2 regions of the Enterobacter sp. 3U4 genome follow, and region 2 is predicted to be linked to the other one. Evidence: predicted binding sites of a transcription regulator. Region 2 holds the regulator's gene; the other holds the start of a gene.
What was found. Region 2 encodes sigma-54, which starts transcription at its own class of promoters, with help from an activator protein. Its sites were predicted from a motif close to GTTGGCACANNTTTCGCTNT; they were not measured.

Region 1 (11,914 bases), 580 kb from region 2:
AAGCAGGGCATCAAGCCGCTGAAGAAAACCCCTGGCGGTGCGCCTTCAACCTCTGAAGAGGTGCTGGAAGAGCTGGCGCTGGATTACCCGCTGCCAAAAGTGATTCTGCAGTACCGTGGGCTCGCGAAGCTGAAGTCTACCTACACTGATAAGCTCCCGCTGATGATCAACCCGAAAACGGGTCGTGTGCATACGTCGTATCATCAGGCCGTCGCGGCGACCGGTCGTCTCTCGTCAACCGATCCCAACCTGCAGAACATCCCGGTACGTAACGAAGAGGGCCGCCGTATTCGCCAGGCTTTCATTGCCCCAGAGGATTATCTGATTGTCTCTGCTGACTACTCGCAAATCGAACTGCGCATTATGGCGCACCTGTCCCGTGACAAAGGCCTGCTTACCGCGTTTGCCGAAGGGAAGGATATCCACCGGGCAACCGCGGCGGAAGTCTTCGGCTTGCCGCTGGACAGCGTGACCAACGAGCAGCGCCGCAGCGCTAAGGCGATCAACTTCGGGCTGATTTATGGCATGAGTGCATTTGGGCTTTCGCGCCAGCTCAACATTCCGCGTAAAGAGTCGCAGAAGTATATGGATCTCTACTTCGAGCGTTATCCGGGCGTGCTGGAATATATGGAACGCACCCGCGCGCAGGCGAAGGAAAAAGGTTACGTCGAAACCCTGGATGGCCGCCGTCTCTACTTACCGGACATCAAATCCAGCAATGCCGCGCGCCGCGCTGGCGCTGAGCGTGCGGCGATCAACGCCCCGATGCAGGGTACTGCGGCGGACATTATTAAACGTGCAATGATCGCCGTTGATGCCTGGCTTGAAGCAGAGAAGCCCCGCGTGAAAATGATCATGCAGGTGCACGATGAACTGGTATTTGAAGTGCACAAGGACGACCTGGACGCCGTGTCGAAGAAGATCCACGAACTGATGGAAAGCAGCATGACGCTGGACGTGCCGTTGCTGGTGGAAGTAGGAAGTGGTGAAAACTGGGATCAGGCTCACTAACGGTTTTTCGCATAACGCGCTATTTATGTAAGTTTGCAACATAAGAAGGCGCGTTTTGTGACGATCATTAGAATTCCCTATGTAAAGAATGAAAAAAAACTACAAAAAGTGCTTTTTCTGCAGCACAAAAAGGGGTAGAGTTATCGGCGTAGGGTACAGAGGTAAGATGTTCTATCTTTCAGACCTTTTACTTCACGTAATCGGATTTGGCTGAATATTTTAGCCGCCCCAGTCAGTAATGACTGGGGCGTTTTTTATTGCGGCAAAGAAATCTTCGGGCAAAAAAAGCGCGGCCATCGCCGCGCCCGGTATTACTCTTCTTCCGCTTCCGTCGCGGGTTCCAGCTCGCTAAACCAGGTGTCGAGCTTCTGACGCAGCTTGTCCACGCCCTGCTTTTTCAGCGAGGAGAACGGTTCAACCTGCACATCACCATTGAACGCCAGCACCGCTTCGCGAACCATATTCACCTGCGCTTTGCGCGCGCCGCTTGCCAGCTTATCGGCTTTCGTCAGCAGCACCAGCACGGCGATATCGCTTGCTACAGCCCAGTCGATCATCTGCTGATCCAGATCTTTCAGGGGATGGCGAATATCCATCAGCACCACCAGACCTTTCAGGCACAGACGTTTTTCCAGGTATTCACCCAGCGCACGCTGCCACTTGATTTTCATCTCTTCCGGTACCTGCGCGTAACCGTAGCCCGGTAAGTCGACCAGGCGTTTGCCCTCTGCGACTTCAAACAGGTTGATCAGCTGGGTACGGCCAGGTGTTTTTGAGGTACGCGCCAGGCTCTTCTGATTAGTCAGCGTATTCAGGGCGCTGGATTTCCCCGCATTGGAGCGGCCAGCAAATGCCACTTCAATACCGGTATCAGAAGGAAGGTGGCGTATATCGGGCGCACTGGTGACAAAATGCGTCTGTTGGTAGTTCCAGGTAGTCACGTGGTCGTCTCCAAAATCGTAATCTGAGGGGGATTATACCCGAATGCAGGCAAAAGGCTTTTCTGATTGCTATGCCCTGTAGGCGAATGCCCTAACCGGTGTGAGAGATCGGCCAGAGATGCTATGGGAGATTTCAGAGAATTCGCAGGCTTTAAAAAAGACAAACTGTTTTAAATCATAAGCTTATTTTCGGGTAATTGTCTGAAAATCTCTTTTTGTACCGTTTCGTTGCTTGTTAGTTTATGCGAACAATGTAAAGTGTGCGTCAGGGCGAGGAAGCCATCAGGAAATCGACTTAAGGATTAGGGTCAGGAGCGCCAGGAGGCGAAGACGCAGGATTGTCAGGATGACCAGCGCCTGGAGGCGTTTTAACAGGAAAGGGAACCGTATCACGGACGGTATTAGCCAAGGGATAAACAGGGTTTGTTGTTGGCAAACATGGAATGTCTGACCCGCTAAGGGTTGTGAGTCAGGAAAAAAGGCGACAGATTGCTCTGTCGCCTTTTTTCTTTGCTTGCTTTCTGCTAGATTTCGCCGCAATTCTATACTGAAGAAAACGACTTAAAGATAAAACATCATGAAAAAACCAACCTCCGCTGCGGGCGCGAAACGCCCTGCAAAAGCACGCCGCAAAACGCGCGAAGAACTGAACCAGGAAGCGCGCGACCGCAAACGCGACAAAAAACATCGCGGTCATGCTGCGGGTAGCCGTGCCAACGGTGGTGGTGCAGCGGGCGCTTCTGCAAAAGGCAAACAGCAGAAAGACCCTCGTATCGGCAGTAAAACTCCCATTCCACTGGGCGTGACAGACACCCCGGTCACTAAGCAGCACAAACCAAAGAGCGAGAAACCTATGCTTTCACCGCAGGCTGAGCTGGATTTGCTGGAGAACGATGAGCGCCTGGACGCGCTGCTGGAACGTCTTGAAGAGGGTGAAACCCTGACCGCGGAAGAGCAGTCATGGGTGGATGCCAAACTGGATCGCATCGACGAGCTGATGCAGAAGCTGGGCCTGTCTTATGATGACGAAGACGACGAAGAAGAAGACGAAAAGCAGGAAGATATGATGCGTCTTCTGAAGGGTGGAAACTAACATTTGCACCCGGCAGGCGCGATAGTCCTGCTTATAACCCTTCCGGTTATATGTTATCTGGTGTGGTTATTCGTTAAACTACGGCGGTTGTCGCGGCGACAGAAGTGGCTGCGCACCCGAATGATGGCCCGCAATGGGGTCAGAACGGGCCGCCGTATACGAACGCGACACCAACGGAAGGAGTGAGCATGTCAGCACCAACTATCGACTGGGATTTGGCCCTAATCCAGAAATATAACTATTCCGGGCCGCGTTATACGTCATACCCCACCGCGCTGGAGTTCTCCGATGCCTTCGGCGAGAGGGATTTTCAGCAGGCTGTTGCACGCTATCCTGAGCGTCCGTTGTCGCTCTACGTCCATATTCCGTTTTGCCACAAGCTTTGCTACTTCTGCGGCTGCAATAAAATCGTGACCCGGCAGCAGCACAAAGCCGATCAGTATCTTGACGCGCTCGAACAGGAAATTGTGCATCGCGCGCCGCTGTTTAAAGGCCGTCACGTCAGCCAGCTTCATTGGGGCGGCGGTACGCCAACCTATCTGAATAAAGCGCAAATAAGTCGCCTGATGAAGCTTCTGCGCGGCAGTTTCAGTTTTAACGCCGACGCTGAAATCTCGATCGAAGTCGATCCGCGTGAAATTGAGCTGGATGTACTGGATCACTTACGCGCGGAAGGCTTCAACCGCCTGAGCATGGGCGTGCAGGATTTCAATAAAGAGGTTCAGCGTCTGGTGAATCGCGAGCAGGACGAAGAATTTATCTTTGCCTTACTCAATCACGCGCGTGAGATTGGCTTCACCTCGACCAATATTGACCTGATTTACGGCCTGCCAAAGCAAACGCCGGAAAGCTTCGCCTTCACCCTGAAGCGCGTGGCCGAACTCAACCCGGATCGCCTGAGCGTCTTTAACTACGCGCACCTGCCGACGTTGTTTGCCGCCCAGCGCAAAATCAAAGATGCCGATCTTCCTTCTGCCCAGCAGAAGCTGGATATCCTGCAGGAAACCATCACCTCGCTGACCGACACCGGCTATCAGTTTATCGGGATGGATCACTTCGCCCGTCCGGATGACGAGCTGGCGATTGCTCAGCGTGAAGGGGTCCTGCACCGTAACTTCCAGGGCTACACGACCCAGGGCGATACCGATTTGCTGGGAATGGGCGTCTCTGCCATCAGCATGATCGGCGACTGCTACGCGCAAAACCAGAAAGAACTGAAGCTGTATTACCAGCAGGTTGATGAGACGGGCAACGCGCTGTGGCGCGGCATCGCATTAACGCGCGACGACTGTATCCGTCGCGATGTGATTAAGGCGCTTATCTGCAACTTCCGTCTCGATTTCAGCGAGGTGGAAGCGCAGTGGGAACTGAACTTCATCGATTATTTTGCGGAAGACCTGAAGCTGCTGGCGCCGCTGGCGAAAGACGGGCTGGTGGATGTGTCGGACAGCGCGATTGAGGTCACGCCAAAAGGACGTCTGTTGATCCGTAATATCTGCATGTGCTTTGACGCGTATCTGCGTCAGAAAGCGCGTATGCAGCAGTTCTCGCGGGTGATTTAAGCGGCAATGTCGGGTGGCGCTTCGCTTACCCGGCCTACATTTCACGCGTTTGTAGGCCGGGTAAGGCGAAGCCGCCACCCGGCTTTTCATTGACAGCTCGTTAGCTAAACAGCCCAACCAGCGCCGCACACAGCACCGCCGCAACGGCGGTTTGTGGCGTGTGGCTTTCAGCGGCTCCGCTAGAGAGCATATTCACGAATGTTTCCAGCATGATGTTCACCCCCAATTTCCGGGCACGATCATACAAAACTCATCGGAACAGTAAAGCGCAAAATAACGGCAATTTGCGCTCAATTAATCACCTTTACACAAGGGCGGATATTACTCCATTCCCAGCTCTTTCAGCTTGCGCGTCAGGGTATTACGTCCCCATCCCAACAGGCGAGCGGCTTCCTGCTTGTGGCCCTGCGTATGACGAAGCGCGGTAGTTAACAGCGTACGCTCCATCTCAGGCTGCGCTTCAGACAGCAGGTTTTGATGACCGGAACGCAGGGCACGGTCGGCCCACTGCGCCAGCAGCGTCGCCCAGCTGTCCGGCAGCGCGTGACCGGTGGTGCTTTCAGGCGCGGTCGCTTCAAACAGCTCGGCCGGTAAATCCTGAATCAGCACTTCCTGCCCGGCAGCCATCACGGTTAACCAGCGGCAGGTGTTTTCCAGCTGACGCACGTTGCCCGGCCATGCCAGGCGCGTCAGAGCGGCATCGGTTTCCGGGTGAAGCTGCTTGGCCTCCACGCCCAGCTCGCGGGCGGCTACCTGCAGGAAATGACGCGCCAGGCGGGGAATATCTTCCCGGCGTTCACGCAGCGGCGGCAGATGAACGCGAATGACGTTCAGTCGATGGAATAAATCCTCACGGAATTTGCCTTCCTGCACGCGCTGCTCCAGATTCTGGTGGGTCGCGGCGATGATGCGCACGTCCACCTTCACCGGCGCGTAGCCGCCAACGCGGTAAAACTGCCCATCTGCCAGCACGCGCAGCAGGCGGGTCTGAACGTCCAGCGGCATATCACCGATCTCATCCAGGAACAGCGTACCGCCGTCTGCCTGTTCGAAGCGTCCCTGGCGAATGGTATTTGCGCCGGTAAACGCCCCTTTTTCGTGCCCGAACAGTTCGGATTCAATCAAATCCTTCGGGATCGCCGCCATATTCAGGGCGATAAACGGCGCTTTTGCCCGTGGGCTATGGCGATGCAATGCATGCGCCACAAGCTCTTTACCGGTTCCCGATTCACCGTTAATCAATACGCTAATGGACGAGCGGGACAGACGGCCAATAATGCGAAATACGTCCTGCATCGCCGGCGCTTCGCCGATAATGTCTGTCGTTGGCCCAAAATCGGGCGCGTGGCGCGGCTGTTGCTGCTCCTGATAGTGGCTAATCGCGCGCTCAACCAGCGCCACCGCTTCGTCGATATCAAACGGTTTGGGCAGATAATCGAATGCCCCTTGCTGATAGGCGCTCACCGCGGCATCCAGATCGGAGTGGGCCGTCATTATGATGACCGGAAGCATAGGGTGGCGTTGTTTGATCTGCTTTAACAGCGCCAGCCCGTCCATGCCCGGCATGCGAATATCCGACAGCAGAACATCGGGCGTTTTGGTGGTGAGTGCGTCGAGCACTTCGCTGCCGCTCTCAAACGTCGTGCAGCTTAATCCCGCCCCCGTGAGCGCGCGTTCAAGCACCCAACGGATGGAGCTATCGTCATCGACTACCCAGACTATCCCTCGTTGCATAAACGTCACCTTTATTTTTTAATCGGCAGGAAAACCGAAAACTCGGTATGTCCCGGCCAACTGGTAAATTCAATTTTTCCAGAGTGTTGATCGATCAAACTGCGGGCAATGGATAAGCCCAGGCCGGTTCCGCCTTCGCGACCGCTTACCATCGGGTAGAACAGGGTGTCCTGCAGATGCGATGGAATGCCGGGCCCGTTATCCTCGACGTCGATTCGTGCCGCAAGCCGATAGCGCACGCCGTGTAACGTGAGCTGGAAGGCGGTACGGGTGCGTAAAATAATCTCGCCCCCTTCAGGCCCCAGCGCCTGCAGGGCATTGCGCACAATGTTCAACAGGACCTGCTCAATCTGATCCGGGTCATGAGCCAGTTCCGGCAGGCTTGGGTCGTAATCGCGCACCAGCGTGACGTTCTCCGGCAGCTCCATCGAGACGAGCTTCACCACCCGTTCAGCCACTTTATGGATGCTTTCTGTGACGTGCATTCCCGGCTGCTGTGGCCCGAGAAGACGGTCAACCAGATTCCGCAGGCGGTCCGCCTGCTCGATGATGACGTTGGTGTACTCCGCCAGCGCAGGGTCGGGCAGCGCCTTGGTCAGAAGCTGCGCCGCACCGCGTAATCCACCCAGCGGGTTTTTGATTTCATGCGCCAGACCGCGCACCAGGTCACGGGCGGCAATTTGCTGTGCATGCTGAAGCTGTTCCTGGCTCAGTCGCCGCTGATTATCCATCGGCGCCATTTCCAGCAGGATCAGGCCTTCAGGAAGACGTTGCGCGGTCAGCGACAGAATGTGCGAACGCCCGTCGATCACCAGCGTCACTTCGTTATCGGTGAAGCCCTGGCCTGCCTGTAAACTTTCCTGCATCAGGCCAATATTCAGCGAAAAATAGCTCAGGAGTTCCGGAAGCGGGGTGCCGAACAGTTTGCGTGCGCTTTGGGCGAGCAGCTGCTGTGCCGCAGGGTTGGCGTAATGAACGGCCAGCTCGTCATCGACCAGCAATATGCTGTTAATCAAAGAATTGAGGATCTGCCCAGCATCGGGCAGCGTGCCAGTTGCCATTCAGCAGTCTCCTGGAGTCGTATGCACTAATTTAGTGCAGTATAGCGTTTTCGGCGTCAAAAGCGCGTGAGATCAGATTGTTGGTGGAGAAAAAAGCCCATCCGGAGATGGGCTAAAAGTTTCCACGGCAACTACTCCCGGCGTTTGTCACGCCGGGTAAAACAACTTAATTAAACGCTGTAGTACAGTTCGAACTCAACCGGATGCGGAGTCATACGCACGCGGTCGTTCTCTTCAGTGCGCAGCGCGATGTATGCATCGATAGCGTCGTCAGTGAATACGCCACCTGCGGTCAGGAACTCGCGGTCTGCGTCCAGCGCCTGCAGGGCTTCTTCCAGAGAGCCTGCAACCTGTGGGATCTCTTTCGCTTCTTCTGGCGGCAGGTCGTACAGGTTTTTGTCCATCGCTTCGCCCGGGTGGATCTTGTTCTTGATACCGTCCAGACCGGCCATCAGCAGTGCTGCGAAGCACAGGTATGGGTTAGCCGCTGGATCCGGGAAGCGCACTTCGATACGACGCGCTTTAGGAGATGCCACCACCGGAATACGGATAGAAGCAGAACGGTTACGCGCAGAGTAGGCCAGCATCACTGGCGCTTCGTAGCCCGGGACCAGACGCTTGTAGGAGTTGGTGGTTGGGTTCGCCAGGGCGTTGATCGCTTTAGCGTGTTTGATTACGCCGCCAATGTAATACAGCGCCTGCTCGGACAGACCGGCATATTTGTCGCCAGAGAACAGGTTGGTGCCGTTCTTGGACAGAGACATGTGGCAGTGCATACCGGAACCGTTATCGCCAAACATTGGTTTTGGCATGAAGGTCGCGGTTTTACCGAAACGGTGCGCAACGTTGTGCACAACGTATTTGTAGATCTGAATTTCGTCCGCTTTTTTGGTCATGGTGTTGAAGCGGGTAGCCACTTCGTTCTGACCCGCTGTCGCCACTTCGTGGTGGTGCGCTTCAACAACCAGGCCCATCTCTTCCATCACCAGACACATGGTGGAACGAATGTCCTGTGCAGAGTCGACCGGAGGAACCGGGAAGTAACCGCCTTTCACGCCAGGACGGTGACCTTTGTTACCGCCTTCGTATTTGGTGGAGGAGTTCCATGCGCCTTCGATGTCGTCGATAGCCACGTGGGAGCCAGAAATAGAGGCACCGAAGCGGATGTCATCGAACAGGAAGAACTCTGGCTCTGGCCCGAACAGAACGGTGTCTGCGATGCCGGTAGAACGCAGATACTCTTCAGCGCGTTTCGCGATAGAACGTGGGTCGCGGTCGTAGCCCTGCAGCGTGCCTGGCTCGAGGATGTCGCAACGGATGATCAGGGTTGGTTCTTCGAAGAACGGATCAATGACCGCAGTGGTCGCATCTGGCATCAGAACCATGTCGGATTCGTTAATGCCTTTCCAGCCGCCAATGGAGGAGCCGTCAAACATTTTGCCTTCTTCGAAGAATTCGGCGTTCACCTGATGAGCAGGGATTGTGACGTGCTGTTCTTTACCTTTGGTATCGGTGAAGCGCAGATCAACAAACTTCACTTCATGTTCGTTCAGCATCGTCAAAACGTGTTCAGCGGACATACTTAACTCTCCAGATTGGTCATTGTCGTCGTGGTAACGAGGTCTTCAATTTCTGTTTGTACTGGCTGTTGCCATGTATTTTTTATAAAGCGAAATCTGTGCCAACTTTTAAAACACCCCAAAAAGGCGTTATCATGCGCACCATAGTGCAAAAGGGCTGCACCACAATGGATTTGTTGCACCAGTATAGTGCTTCAATGTGAACATTGAGCACCATATTGGTGCAATTTACGTTAAAGTGCCCTTTTACCGCTCCGTGAAAGCGATCACAAAGCATCTCTGCAATACTTGTTTGCGGGGGATGTTTGTGATCCTGTTTTGTAGTGCGATTAATCCGTGTACAATAACGCGCTATTTCTAAATGCCTGAGGCAAAGTTGTGATCGAAAATTTGCGTAACATCGCCATCATCGCGCACGTAGACCATGGTAAAACTACCCTGGTTGACAAGCTGCTGCAGCAATCCGGTACGTTTGATGCGCGTGCCGAAACCCAAGAACGCGTGATGGACTCCAACGATTTGGAGAAAGAGCGTGGGATTACCATCCTCGCGAAAAACACCGCGATTAAATGGAATGACTACCGTATCAACATCGTTGATACCCCAGGGCACGCCGACTTCGGTGGTGAAGTTGAACGTGTAATGTCCATGGTAGACTCCGTTCTGCTGGTCGTTGACGCAATGGATGGCCCAATGCCACAGACGCGCTTCGTGACCAAAAAAGCTTTTGCCCATGGTCTGAAGCCAATCGTTGTTATCAACAAAGTTGACCGCCCTGGCGCGCGTCCTGACTGGGTTGTTGACCAGGTCTTCGACCTGTTCGTTAACCTCGACGCGACCGACGAGCAGCTGGACTTCCCTATCGTTTACGCTTCTGCGCTGAACGGTATCGCAGGTCTGGACCACGAAGACATGGCTGAAGACATGACCCCGCTGTATCAGGCGATTGTTGACCGTGTTCCTGCGCCAAACGTCGATCTCGACGGCACCCTGCAGATGCAGATCTCTCAGCTCGACTACAACAACTACGTTGGCGTAATCGGCATTGGTCGCATCAAGCGCGGTAAAGTGAAGCCGAACCAGCAGGTCACTATCATCGATAGCGAAGGCAAAACCCGTAACGGTAAAGTTGGTAAAGTACTGACTCACCTGGGTCTTGAGCGTATCGAGAGCGACATCGCTGAAGCGGGCGACATCATCGCTATCACCGGTCTGGGTGAACTGAACATCTCCGACACCATCTGCGATCCGCAGAACGTCGAAGCGCTGCCAGCCCTGTCCGTTGATGAACCAACCGTATCCATGTTCTTCAACGTCAACACCTCTCCGTTCTGTGGTAAAGAAGGTAAGTTCGTTACCTCTCGTCAGATCCTTGACCGCCTGAACAAAGAGCTGGTGCACAACGTTGCGCTGCGCGTTGAAGAAACCGAAGACGCTGATGCATTCCGCGTTTCGGGTCGTGGTGAGCTGCACCTGTCTGTTCTGATCGAAAACATGCGTCGTGAAGGTTTCGAAATGGCGGTTTCCCGTCCGAAAGTTATCTTCCGCGAAATCGACGGCCGTAAACAAGAGCCGTTCGAAAACGTGACGCTGGACGTTGAAGAGCAGCACCAGGGTTCTGTGATGCAGGCTCTGGGTGAGCGTAAAGGCGACCTGAAAAACATGAATCCAGATGGCAAAGGCCGCGTACGTCTCGACTACGTGATCCCAAGCCGTGGCCTGATCGGCTTCCGTTCAGAGTTCATGACCATGACTTCCGGTACCGGTCTGCTGTACTCCACCTTCAGCCACTACGACGACGTTCGTCCGGGCGAAGTGGGCCAGCGTAACAACGGCGTGCTGATCTCCAACGGTCAGGGTAAAGCGGTTGCGTTTGCGCTGTTCGGTCTGCAGGATCGCGGTAAGCTGTTCCTGGGTCACGGTGCTGAGGTTTATGAAGGCCAGATCATCGGTATTCACAGTCGCTCTAACGACCTGACCGTAAACTGCCTGACCGGTAAGAAACTGACCAACATGCGTGCGTCCGGTACTGACGAAGCAACGGTTCTGGTTCCACCGATCAAGATGACTCTGGAGCAGGCTCTGGAATTCATCGATGATGACGAACTGGTTGAAGTGACTCCACAGTCAATTCGTATCCGTAAACGTCACCTGACCGAGAACGATCGTAAACGTGCTATGCGCGGTGCGAAAGAAGACTAATACGGTCAAATCCGTAGTAAAAAAAGCCGCTGATTTCTCAGCGGCTTTTTTGTTGTTATTTGAAGCTGTATTTCACCCCCAGCATCCCCTGGGTATCGCTGTAGCCTTTGTCGCCTATCTGCTGAGCCACATTGCCCCATACGCTAAGCTGCGGCGTAATCTGCCCCTCTACGCCTGTCTTGAGTTCACCGATATTGCGAGTGCCGCGCATTTCATTGCTAACGTCATCCATGCGGATACGCGTGGTCTGGGTATTGTGGATCCAGTTCGCCTCGATAAACGGCTGGAAGGTACGGGATTTATCGTCGTCAATCGCGTTATGTCCGCTGATATAGGCCTTCACGCCGAGACGTGTCATCAGGTTCCCGTGAGTCTCGTCTTTCACCCGCGTGCCGTTGCGCTCGCGATGGTCGTCAGCCTGCACGTCCATCCAAACGGCCTGCGCCTTCGGTTGGATCCAGTAGCTGTTGCGACCGCTTTCGCCCACCTTAACGCTATAGCCTGCTTCTACAGAGGCGGTCACGCCGCTGGAGCGATAGTTTTCAGTGGCCTGATCCTGCCCCATCACCTTATTGTCGAACCAGTTATACAGCATCCAGCTATCCACGTAGGTACCACTTTTATCCACGTCGTTTGCGTACCAGGTCCCGTACAGACCGACGCTATAGCCATTCACTTCACCGCGTGAGTGATAGCCGGTCAGGCTGGAGGCGCTCCGGCTCTGGCTGTT
Region 2 (11,914 bases):
GCGCTTCCTCTTCCTGGGGGCCGGTAGCTTCGACTTCAATCTGGCGCCCTTTGGCGGAATCCAGCATCAGCAGGGCGATCACGCTGTTCGCTTCCGCTTCGGTACCTTCGTCATTCCGCAGCAGAACTTCTGCATCGAAACCCTGCATTAGCTCAAACAGCTTCATCGCCGGGCGGGCGTGCATACCCAGCTTGTTGGTGATCTCAACGGTCTGTTTTACGGTCATGTTTTACGTTTTTCCAGCGTGCGATGACGGGACTGAACGTTCTTCCCGCGCGAGCGGAAATAGTCGGCCAGCTGTTCGGCGATATAAACCGAACGATGTTTACCGCCGGTACAGCCAATCGCCACCGTCAGGTAGCTACGATTGTTTGTCTCCAGCATAGGTAACCATAGCTCAAGGTAGCTTCGCGTCTGGTAGATAAAATTGTGAACTTCTGTGTGCCGGTCGAGGAAGGCCGCGACGGGTTTATCCAGACCGGTCATTGGGCGCAGCTTCGGATCCCAGTGCGGGTTCGGCAGGAAGCGCACGTCGAAAACGTAATCCGCATCAATCGGAATACCGTGCTTAAAGCCGAAGGATTCGAACACCATCGTCAGTTCACGCTCGCGTTTACCCAACAGCCGGGTACGCAGCATTTCCGCCAGCTCGTGAACGGACATCTCAGAGGTGTCGACAATCAGGTCGGCACGAGAACGCAGCGGCTCCAGCAGGTCGCTCTCTTCATCGATCGCGCTCTCCAGAGAGAGGTTCTTACTGGAAAGCGGGTGCAAGCGACGGGTATCGCTGTAGCGACGGATCAGCGTATTGCGGTCTGCATCAAGGAACAGCAGCTGAGGCGAGAACGCATCAGGCAGGTTGCTCATGGCCTGTTCGAAGATCTCTGGCGATTCCGGCATGTTACGAACGTCGATACTGACGGCGGCAGAGGTTTGTCTCTCTGCAAGCGTGCGGGCCAGATCGGGCAACAACACGACCGGCAGGTTATCTACGCAGTAAAAACCCATGTCTTCCAGCGCGCGCAGAGCAACGGATTTCCCCGACCCTGAACGGCCACTGACAATCATCAGCACCATGTTCCGTTTCTCCTCAGGACAACAGATGTGAAGGCCATCTCCTGGTTATGCATCATCCTGATTGCCTTCTGCTTCAGTGATAATTTGATAGAGCTCTTCATCACTTTGAGCCGAGCGCAGTCGACGGCAAATGGTTTTATCAGCCAGACGCTTGGCGACCAGCGACAGTGTATACAGATGGGTTTTCGTCTGGTCAGCAGGAACCAGCAGCGCGAAGAGGAGATCGACGGGCTGGTTATCAATGGCATCGAAGGCGATCGGTGTTTCAAGCTGCACAAACACACCGACGGCACGCAGGGTATCCTCTTCCAGTTTGCCATGCGGGATCGCGATGCCGTTGCCGATACCGGTACTGCCCATCTTTTCACGGGTCAGAATCGCTTCGAACACCACCTGCGGCGGCAGGCCCAGCTGTTTTGCGGCCAGTTCACTGATGATCTCCAGCGCACGTTTTTTGCTCTGGCAGTGAACCGCACTGCGGGTACATTCCTGGTTAAGGACATTGCTCAGTTGAAGAGCGGAATCGTTGTTCATCATAATTTCACCTAAGCGCTAACTGTACAAATGGCCTGTTGTGTTTCACAACAGGCCGTCCTGCACCCGTTAACTGCCCGGACAATTAGTGTTGTTTCAGTTTATCTTTATGTTTATTGAGCTGTCGTGCAAGCTTATCAATCAAGCCGTCGATAGCAGCGTACATGTCTTGCCCTTCCGCACTGGCATGCAGTTCACCCCCGTTAACATGCAGGGTGGCATCCGAGATATGAGTCACTTTCTCCACTTTCAACACAATATAGACCTGATTGATCCTTTCGAAATACTGCTCGAGTTTTGCAAACTTCGCGTTCACAAAGTCGCGTAAAGCCTCAGTAATTTCGACGTTTTGTCCAGTGATGTTGAGCTGCATAGTGTCTTCCTTATCGGTTGTGTCAGACCAGCTGTTTACGCTGGTTGGACGGCGGAATGGATAAAGACTCTCGATACTTCGCAACAGTACGACGTGCCACCATAATACCCTGATCGGACAGCATGGTGGTTAACTTACTGTCGCTCAGTGGCTTCGCGGGGTTCTCCGCGGCGATCAACTTCTTCACCAGGGCACGAATGGCCGTTGACGACGCTTCGCCGCCGCCCTCGGTATTCACATGGCTGGAGAAGAAATACTTAAGCTCAAATATACCGCGTGGACTGTGCAGATACTTCTGCGTGGTGACACGGGAAATGGTTGATTCATGCATCTCGACGGCCTGAGCGATATCCGCCAGTACCATCGGTTTCATATACTCTTCACCCTGCTCAAAGAACGCCTGCTGCTGTTCGACAATACAGCGGCTGACGCGTAGCAGCGTATCATTTCGGCTCTCCAGACTTTTGATCAGCCATCGCGCTTCCTGAAGATTGCTACGAATATATTGATTATCGGAGTCGTTACGCGCGCTGGTGCACATGGAGGCATACTGCTGGTTGATTTGCAGGCGAGGGATGCTGTCTGAATTCAATTCAACTACCCAGCGGCCGTTGTGTTTTCTGACCAGCACATCCGGGATCACGTACTCGGGTTCGCTGGTCTGGATCGACTGACCGGGGCGCGGATCGAGCGACTGAATCAGATTCACCGCTTCTTTCAGCACCTCTTCCTTCAGGCGCGTAACGCGCATCAGGGTGCGGAAATCGTGGTTTGCCAGCAGATCCAGATGATCGCTGATGATTAAACGCGCCTCGTCGAGCCATGGCGTCTCTTTGCTGAACTGAGAGAGCTGGATCAGCAGGCAGTCGCGCAGATCTTTTGCGGCTACGCCTACCGGATCGAAACGCTGGATGCGCTTCAGAACGGCTTCAACTTCCTCAAGCTCAATCTCATCGTCGCCCATGCTTTCCAGAATATCGTCCAGCGTGACGGTCAAATAGCCGGTGTCGTCAACGGCATCGACAATTGACGTAGCAATCGCGCGGTCGGTATCGGAGAAGGGGGTGAGTTCCACCTGCCACATCAGGTAATCCTGCAGCGACTGGGTGGTTTCTCCCTGATAGACCGGTAGCTCATCGTCCTGGTAGTCTGCACGCGTACCGGAAGGGGTTCCGGCCGTGTAGATTTCATCCCAGCTGGCATCAAGCGGAAGCTCGTCGGGCATCTCTTTTTGTTCGAGTGCATCCGCAGTGTCGAGCGCTTCTGTATCCTGTGACTGCTGAGTGTCTACCTCGTCATGAAGATCGGTTTGTTCCAGCAGAGGGTTGCTGTCCAGCGCCTGCTGGAGCTCCTGCTGAAGTTCTAACGTGGACAGTTGCAACAGGCGAATTGCCTGCTGTAGCTGCGGCGTCATTGCCAGTTGTTGGCTGAGCCTTAATTGCAAACCTTGCTTCATGTTCAGAGCATTTTTCTCCGGTTCGGCGTTACGTTACCTCTACCCTATCAGAGTCTGAAGTCTTCCCCAAGATAGACGCGCTTAACATGATCGTCTTCGAGGATCTGCTGCGGCGTACCGTGGGCGATCAGATTGCCCTGGCTCACAATATACGCGCGTTCGCAAACGGCCAGCGTTTCACGGACGTTGTGGTCGGTGATCAGGACGCCAAGCCCGCTGTCGCGCAGGTGTTCAATGATTCGTTTGATGTCGATAACCGAGATCGGGTCAACGCCAGCAAACGGTTCATCCAGAAGGATAAATTTCGGATTTGCGGCCAGCGCACGCGCAATCTCAACGCGACGGCGTTCCCCGCCGGAGAGTGCCTGACCGAGGCTGTCGCGCAGATGCTCAATGTGGAACTCTTCCATCAGCTCGTTGGCACGATCCTGACGCTGTTCACTGGTCAGGTCGTTACGAATTTGCAGGACCGCCATCAGGTTATCGTAAACGCTGAGACGACGGAAAATGGAGGCTTCCTGCGGCAGGTAGCCGATCCCGCGACGCGCGCGCGCGTGCAGCGGCAGAAGGCTGATGTCTTCATCGTCAATGATAATGTTGCCGGCATCGCGCGGCACAATGCCAACGACCATGTAGAAGGTGGTGGTTTTACCCGCACCGTTAGGGCCAAGCAGCCCTACAATTTCGCCGGAGTTGACGGTCAGACTGACATCTTCTACGACACGGCGGCCCTTATAGGCCTTCGCGAGATTTTTTGCAGTTAATGTTGCCATAACGAATTAGTTACTCTTCTTCTGTGCCGGGGCCTGGCCTTTGCCTTTGTCCTGCAGCTGCGACGGAACCAGTACGGTCGTGACGCGTTTGCCTTTCTCGCTGGAGGCCTGCATTTTTTGCTCTTTCACCAGATAGGTGATCTGGTCGCCGGTAATGTTGCTGTCCAGCTGTTCCAGATACGCATTTCCGGTCAGGATGACCAGGTCCTTCGCCAGCTCGTAGTGCATATGCGAGGCGTGGCCTTTCACCGGCTTGCCGTTGTCCTGCATCTGGTAGAAGGTTGCCGGGTTGCCGTAACCATCAATGATCTCTTTGCCCTGCTCGCCACCCGGACGGGTCACGACCACTTTGTCGGCGTTAATTTTGATGGTGCCCTGAGTCATGACGACGTTACCCGTGAAGGTGACGACGTTGCCCTGCATATCGAGAGACTGGGTATCAGACTCGATATGGATCGGTTGGTCGGTATCGCCCGTAACAGCAAGCGCGGGGAGACTGGTCGCCAGCATCGCGCTGGCGATAATTACTTTAAGGCTGAGTTTGTTTGTTTTGAATTTCATAGGAGGTTCTAACCTTTTCAATCAGCTCGGCGTTCTTGCTGCGTAAGTTCCCGCGCATTCTCAAACCGCTGGAATTAAATGTTGTGCCATACAGTGTGACCAGATCCTGCGAGGTCACGTCCTGGGTTACCAGGTTAATCTGGGCATTATCCGTCGTAATTTTTCGCAGTTGCGAGTCAGCGGTCAGGGCGTTGACTTCAACGTGACCATACAGATAAAGCATACGGTCATTTGTCAGTTTTGCCCGATCTGACTTAATTGACCACGTCGGAACTTTGTCCTTATCAAATGTGGTCATGACAGGCTGGGTAAACCACGAAATACCGTCATCTGAAAAATATTCAACATGCTGGGCAATCAGGCGATAGTTCAGCGCGCCTTCCGGGCTGTAGACCACGGTGTCGCTGTGATCGCTTTTATAGGTTGGATCGTTATTGTTGACCACTTCCGTTTGCGTATCGTCGCGATCGGCAAGGTTCACGCCAATCAATACCAGTGCGACAAGCGAAAGCAAAATGATAATCCAGCGTCTGGTTTTACTCATATCGATTGCCCTTTGGCCTCATCAAGCTTGCCCTGCGCCAGCAAAAGCAGATCGCAGACTTCACGTACGGCACCACGGCCCCCGTTGATGTGGGTAACGTAGTCAGCGCGTGGGATCAGCAGCGGATGCGCATCGGCAACGGCGATGCTCAGCCCGACTTCAGCCATCACGGGCCAGTCAATCAGATCGTCCCCGACGTAGGCCACGTTTTCCGGTGCGATAGCCAGTTTACCCAGTAAATCCTTAAACGCCGCCATCTTATCGGACTGACCCTGATACAGATGGGTAATTCCTAAGGTTTCACAGCGGTCTTCTACCAGTTTAGCTTTTCGCCCGGTGATGATAGCCACCTCAATACCTGAGGTGAGCGCACAGCGGATACCGTAGCCGTCGCGTACGTTAAACGCTTTCAGCTCTTCACCATTATTGCCCATGTAAATCAGGCCATCGGAAAGTACGCCATCCACGTCCAGGATGAGCAGACGAATATTTTCCGCCTTTGCCATCATCTGGGTGCTGACCGGACCATAACAGGTTGCAAGGGATGCACCCGCATTACTCATTGTCTTATCCTTCATTACACTACGCCTGCGCGCAGCAGATCATGCATATGTACCACACCCAGCAACTGGTCGCCATCGGCAACCATCACTGAGGTAATGTGACGGGACTGCATCAGGTTCAGCACATCTACGGCCAGCGTACCCGGACGGACGCGGATACCGCCCGGCGTCATCACGTCGGCAATGCCGAGCGTGCGGACATCTACACCCATGTCGAACACGCGACGCAGGTCGCCATCGGTGAAGATCCCCTGAATTTTCATCAGATCGTCGCACACGACCGTCATACCCAGATTCTTACGGGTGATTTCCAGCAGCGCATCACGCAGGGAGGCTTCTTTACTGACGTGAGGGATCTCGTCCCCGGTGTGCATAATATCGTTTACCCGAAGCAGAAGCTTGCGCCCCAGCGCGCCGCCCGGGTGGGAAAGCGCGAAATCTTCCGGCGTAAAACCGCGGGCTTCGAGCAGCGCAACGGCAAGCGCATCACCCATGACCAGCGCGGCGGTGGTGCTGGACGTCGGCGCCAGGCCGAGCGGACAGGCCTCCTTGGGCACTTTCACGCAAAGATGAATATCGGCTGCCCGCGCCATGCTACTTTCCGGACGGCTGGTCATGCAAATAAGCGGCACCTGTAGTCGCTTCAGTACCGGGATCAGCGCCAGAATTTCATTGGACTCACCGGAGTTAGACAGCGCGATGACGATATCCTGCGGCGTGACCATACCCAGGTCGCCGTGCGCGGCTTCCCCCGGGTGTACAAAGAAGGAAGAGGTTCCGGTGCTGGCAAACGTTGCCGCCATTTTGCGTCCAATGTGGCCGGACTTGCCCATCCCCATCACCACGACTTTTCCGGCACAGTAGAACATCTTCTCACATGCCAGACTAAAATCCTGATTAATGTACTGATCTAACTGCGCCAGACCTTCACGTTCAATCTCCAGAACCTCTTTGCCCGCTTTCTGAAAGTCAAAATCCGGCTGCAATTCTATTTGCGACATAATGCGTTTCCGTTTACCCAGAGAGAAGAGGCGAGAGCCAGTACAGCATCGCCATCCATACGATAAATCCACCCGTCAGCAGCGCGCCTGCGCCTTTGCCGATCTGTCGTTGCCGCCGCCAGCAGAGCAGGGCAAATATCACGCTGACCAATAACATCACGCCGTAGTCTCGTGAAAACGCCAGGGGATTAAAGGGCCCAGGCGTAATCAGGGCCGGCAGACCCATCACGATGGCGATATTAAATATGTTGGAACCGATGATATTACCAATGGCAATGTCATCCTCACCTTTACGTGCCCCCGCAATGGCCGTGGCCAGCTCCGGCAGGCTGGTACCGATGGCAATCACCGTCAGGCCAATGGTCAGTTCACTGATGGCGAAATAGTTCGCCACCACAGTCGCGTTATCCACGACCATGCGCGTTGCCATCGGCATGATGATCAGCGCAACGCCAAGCCAGAGCAGGGCAACAGGCAGCGTACCTTCTCGGGGAAGCTCGGCGACCTGCTCACGCGTGAGACTATCCTGACCCTGCTTCTCAGCCAGACGGGCGATTTTAACACTATACATCAGCCAGATGACGGCCAGCGCCAGCAAGAAAATGCCATCGCTATAGCTCAGTACACCATCGTAAAATACGCAGCCTGCCAGCAGGCTTACGATTAACATTAGCGGCAATTCACGGCGCAGAACATCAGAATGCACGCGAAATGGATGGAGCAGGGCGGCCAGGCCTAAAATCAAGAGTATATTGACGATGTTCGAGCCAATCGCGGTACCGACTGCCAGGTCTAGCTGACCATGCAGCGATGCCGAGACAGAGACGATGATTTCAGGAAGTGACGTTCCAACGCTGACAACGGTCATCCCGATGACGACAGGCGGTACGCCAGTCAGGCGACACAGGATAGATGCAGCAAACACTAAACGGTCAGCACTGTAGACCACCAAAAGTAAACCAATTATTAACAGTGCTGTTGCTAAAAGCATCAAAAGTCCTTTCTTCAGGTATACTCGTCGGTCCATCGCGCGGAAATGGCAGGACTGCATACAGTCTGAGGCGTAACGAATTCCTAATTTTGACTTTATGCGCCGGAAAAGTAAAACAAATGCCAGCTTTCGCTAACCTCAACGGCTATTATTCTGTAAAAATGCGGAGTTGAGGGCTGATTCTGGCGGCATGCCTTAACGTGAGCAGGTAATAAAGGAACCATAAATGAGCCAAACGATGGCGAATTTAGTCGATGTTCGCGGTGTGAGTTTTTCTCGCGCCAACAGATTGATATTTGATGATATTTCGTTGACCGTACCGCGTGGCAAGATCACTGCTATCATGGGCCCGTCCGGGATCGGTAAAACGACCCTGCTGCGCCTTATTGGTGGGCAGATCCCACCCGATCGCGGTGAAATCCTCTTTGATGGCGAAAACATCCCGGAGATGTCACGCTCGCGCCTGTATACTGTCCGCAAACGCATGAGCATGCTCTTTCAGTCGGGAGCCTTGTTCACCGACATGAATGTCTTTGATAACGTGGCCTATCCGCTGCGTGAGCATACCAGCCTGCCGCCTGAACTGCTGAAAAGCACGGTGATGATGAAGCTTGAAGCCGTCGGTTTGCGGGGCGCCGCGAAGCTGATGCCTTCGGAACTGTCCGGCGGGATGGCGCGCCGCGCCGCGCTGGCGCGAGCCATTGCATTAGAACCTGATTTAATCATGTTCGACGAACCTTTTGTTGGACAGGATCCCATCACGATGGGCGTGCTGGTGAAGCTCATCTCTGAACTGAACAGCGCGCTTGGCGTCACCTGCATTGTGGTATCGCACGATGTACCGGAAGTATTGAGCATTGCCGATTACGCCTATATCGTGGCGGACAAAAAGATCGTCGCACACGGTAGCGCCCAGGCGCTGCAGGAAAATTGCGATCCGCGCGTGCGGCAGTTCCTCGACGGTATTGCCGATGGCCCTGTGCCGTTCCGCTACCCGGCGGGCGACTATCGTGACGATTTACTGGGAATAGGGAGTTAAGCCACTCATGCTGTTAAATGCGTTGGCCGCTCTCGGACACCGTGGCATAAAAACCATCAGGACGTTCGGGCGTGCCGGATTGATGTTATTCAACGCGCTGGTCGGCAAGCCGGAATTCCGTAAGCACGCGCCGCTGCTGGTGCGGCAGCTTTATAATGTCGCCGTGCTGTCGATGCTCATCATCATTGTTTCCGGTCTGTTTATCGGTATGGTGCTTGGGCTACAGGGCTATCTTGTTCTGACAACCTACAGCGCGGAAACCAGCCTTGGAATGCTGGTGGCGCTCTCGCTTCTTCGCGAGCTGGGGCCGGTTGTGGCGGCGCTGCTGTTTGCCGGACGCGCGGGATCGGCATTAACGGCTGAAATTGGCCTGATGCGTGCTACCGAGCAGCTTTCCAGCATGGAGATGATGGCGGTCGACCCGCTGCGTCGCGTGATCTCGCCGCGTTTCTGGGCTGGGGTGATCTCTTTACCGTTACTGACTATTCTGTTTGTCGCCGTGGGTATCTGGGGCGGTTCGCTGGTTGGCGTTCACTGGAAAGGCATTGATGCCGGTTTCTTCTGGTCCGCGATGCAGGACGCCATCGACTTGCGAATGGATCTGGTTAACTGCCTGATTAAAAGCGTGGTATTTGCCATTACGGTCACCTGGATTGCATTGTTCAATGGTTACGATGCCATCCCGACGTCGGCGGGCATTAGCCGCGCAACAACACGTACAGTCGTACATTCGTCGCTGGCCGTACTGGGTCTGGATTTTGTGCTCACCGCACTGATGTTTGGGAATTGAGTTCATGCAAACGAGAAAAAATGAAATTTGGGTCGGTGTATTCCTGCTGCTGGCGCTGCTGGCCGCGCTGTTTATCTGCCTCAGAGCGGCGGATATTACATCTGTGCGCACCGAACCGACGTATCGCATCTATGCCACCTTCGATAACATCGGCGGGCTGAAAGCGCGTTCACCGGTCCGCATCGGCGGCGTGGTGATTGGGCGCGTATCTGACATTACGCTGGATGAGAAGACCTATCTGCCGCGCGTCGCGATGGATATCGAAGAGCGTTACAACCACATTCCGGACACCAGCTCCCTTTCTATCCGGACTTCCGGTCTGCTGGGCGAACAATATCTGGCGCTTAACGTCGGTTTTGAAGACCCCGAGCTGGGAACGACTATCCTTAAGGACGGGAGCGTGATCCAGGACACCAAGTCCGCCATGGTGCTGGAAGATATGATTGGTCAGTTCCTTTACAACAGTAAAGGGGATGATAAAAAGTCTGACAATGCCCCTGCGCAGAGTGAAGACCATACCAATGCCGCGCCGACCCCAGGTGCTGCGAAATAATATCAGGAGAAGTCATTCATGTTTAAACGACTGTTAATGGTTGCCATGCTGGTCATTGCCCCTCTCACCGCGGCGCACGCGGCGGATCAGAGTAACCCGTACAAACTGATGGACGAGGCCGCGAAGAAAACCTTCGATCGTCTTAAAAATGAACAGCCTAAAATTCGTGCGAATCCTGATTATCTGCGTGACGTGGTTGACCAGGAGCTGCTGCCGTACGTGCAGATTAAATATGCGGGTGCGCTGGTGCTGGGACGTTATTACAAAGACGCGACTCCTGCGCAGCGCGATGCTTACTTTGCCGCGTTCCGTGAATACCTGAAACAGGCTTATGGCCAGGCGCTGGCGATGTACCACGGTCAGACCTATCAGATTGCGCCTGAGCAGCCGCTGGGCGATGCGACCATCGTCCCTATCCGTGTGACGATCAACGATCCTAACGGTCGTCCGCCGGTTCGTCTGGATTTCCAGTGGCGTAAAAACAGCCAGACCGGCCACTGGCAGGCATATGACATGATTGCCGAAGGGGTAAGCATGATCACCACCAAACAGAACGAATGGAGCGACCTGCTTCGCACCAAAGGCATTGATGGCCTGACCGCTCAGCTGCAGTCTATCTCTCGCCAGAAAATTACTCTCGACGAGAAGAAGTAATGTCACAGCAACTCAGCTGGTCGCGTGAAGGCGAGACATTAAAGCTGTCCGGTGAACTGGATCAGGATCTGCTGAACCCACTCTGGGACAAACGCCATGAAGCGATGCAGGGCGTGGCGCTTATCGACTTAACCGGCATCACGCGGGTGGATACGGCGGGTGTTGCGCTGCTTGCCCATCTGGTTGCCGTAGGGAAAAAGCAGGGGACAAGCGTCACGCTTCGCGGCGCGAGCGAAAATGTCGTGACCCTTGCGCAGCTCTACAACCTCCCTCAGGACGTACTGCCTCGTTAATATTTTCAGTGCGTTACTTCCGAAAGCCCTGACAGTTTCATCGTCGGGGCTTTTTGCTTGTTTAAGACAACGCCACTTTGCTCTAAGATGTTGGGCTTGTTTTCACTATCAGATGATTAAGAGCCCATGGAAAATCATGAAATCCAGACAGTGCTGATGAATGCACTCTCCCTTCAGGAAGCCCACGTCACTGGCGATGGCAGTCACTTCCAGGTTATTGCTGTGGGTGAGATGTTCGACGGTATGAGCCGCGTGAAGAAACAGCAGGCTGTGTACGCGCCGCTGATGGAATATATTGCGGATAACCGCATCCACGCCCTGTCGATTAAAGCGTTCACCCCGCAAGAGTGGGCACGCGATCGCAAACTAAACGGTTTTTGAGCTGAGGGCGACAGGCCCGCAGCACGGTTGAATTTATAAGAGAGCACACAATGGATAAATTTCGTGTACAGGGGCCAACGCGTCTCCAGGGCGAAGTCACAATTTCTGGCGCAAAAAACGCCGCGCTGCCAATCCTCTTTGCTGCGCTGCTGGCTGAAGAGCCGGTAGAAATTCAGAACGTACCAAAGCTGAAAGATATCGACACCACCATGAAGCTGCTCACCCAGCTGGGGACGAAAGTTGAGCGTAACGGTTCCGTCTGGATCGACGCCAGCAAGGTGAACAACTTCTCAGCCCCTTACGATCTGGTGAAAACCATGCGTGCATCCAT

Region 1: a site for sigma-54 is predicted at 9,069-9,088, ahead of glnA (glutamate--ammonia ligase). Genes of this name have one in related genera too.

The regions. Positions count from the first base shown of each region.
Region 1 covers NZ_CP136665.1:4,084,187-4,096,100, forward strand. The annotation lists gene polA (DNA polymerase I) at 1-1,011, shown strand, start outside; gene spfP (small protein SpfP) at 1,178-1,225, shown strand; gene yihA (ribosome biogenesis GTP-binding protein YihA/YsxC) at 1,323-1,952, opposite strand; gene yihI (Der GTPase-activating protein YihI) at 2,530-3,045, shown strand; gene hemN (oxygen-independent coproporphyrinogen III oxidase) at 3,234-4,607, shown strand; gene RVY89_RS19515 (YshB family small membrane protein) at 4,708-4,818, opposite strand; gene glnG (nitrogen regulation protein NR(I)) at 4,929-6,341, opposite strand; gene glnL (nitrogen regulation protein NR(II)) at 6,353-7,402, opposite strand; gene glnA (glutamate--ammonia ligase) at 7,573-8,982, opposite strand; gene typA (ribosome-dependent GTPase TypA) at 9,361-11,184, shown strand; gene RVY89_RS19540 (autotransporter outer membrane beta-barrel domain-containing protein) at 11,240-11,914, opposite strand, start outside.
Region 2 covers NZ_CP136665.1:4,662,589-4,674,502, forward strand. The annotation lists gene npr (PTS phosphocarrier protein NPr) at 1-226, opposite strand, end outside; gene rapZ (RNase adapter RapZ) at 223-1,077, opposite strand; gene ptsN (PTS IIA-like nitrogen regulatory protein PtsN) at 1,123-1,614, opposite strand; gene hpf (ribosome hibernation promoting factor) at 1,697-1,984, opposite strand; gene rpoN (RNA polymerase factor sigma-54) at 2,007-3,440, opposite strand; gene lptB (LPS export ABC transporter ATP-binding protein) at 3,488-4,213, opposite strand; gene lptA (lipopolysaccharide ABC transporter substrate-binding protein LptA) at 4,220-4,774, opposite strand; gene lptC (LPS export ABC transporter periplasmic protein LptC) at 4,743-5,318, opposite strand; gene kdsC (3-deoxy-manno-octulosonate-8-phosphatase KdsC) at 5,315-5,881, opposite strand; gene kdsD (arabinose-5-phosphate isomerase KdsD) at 5,896-6,882, opposite strand; gene RVY89_RS22240 (calcium/sodium antiporter) at 6,896-7,873, opposite strand; gene mlaF (phospholipid ABC transporter ATP-binding protein MlaF) at 8,100-8,912, shown strand; gene mlaE (lipid asymmetry maintenance ABC transporter permease subunit MlaE) at 8,920-9,702, shown strand; gene mlaD (outer membrane lipid asymmetry maintenance protein MlaD) at 9,707-10,255, shown strand; gene mlaC (phospholipid-binding protein MlaC) at 10,274-10,909, shown strand; gene mlaB (lipid asymmetry maintenance protein MlaB) at 10,909-11,202, shown strand; gene ibaG (BolA family iron metabolism protein IbaG) at 11,329-11,583, shown strand; gene murA (UDP-N-acetylglucosamine 1-carboxyvinyltransferase) at 11,634-11,914, shown strand, end outside.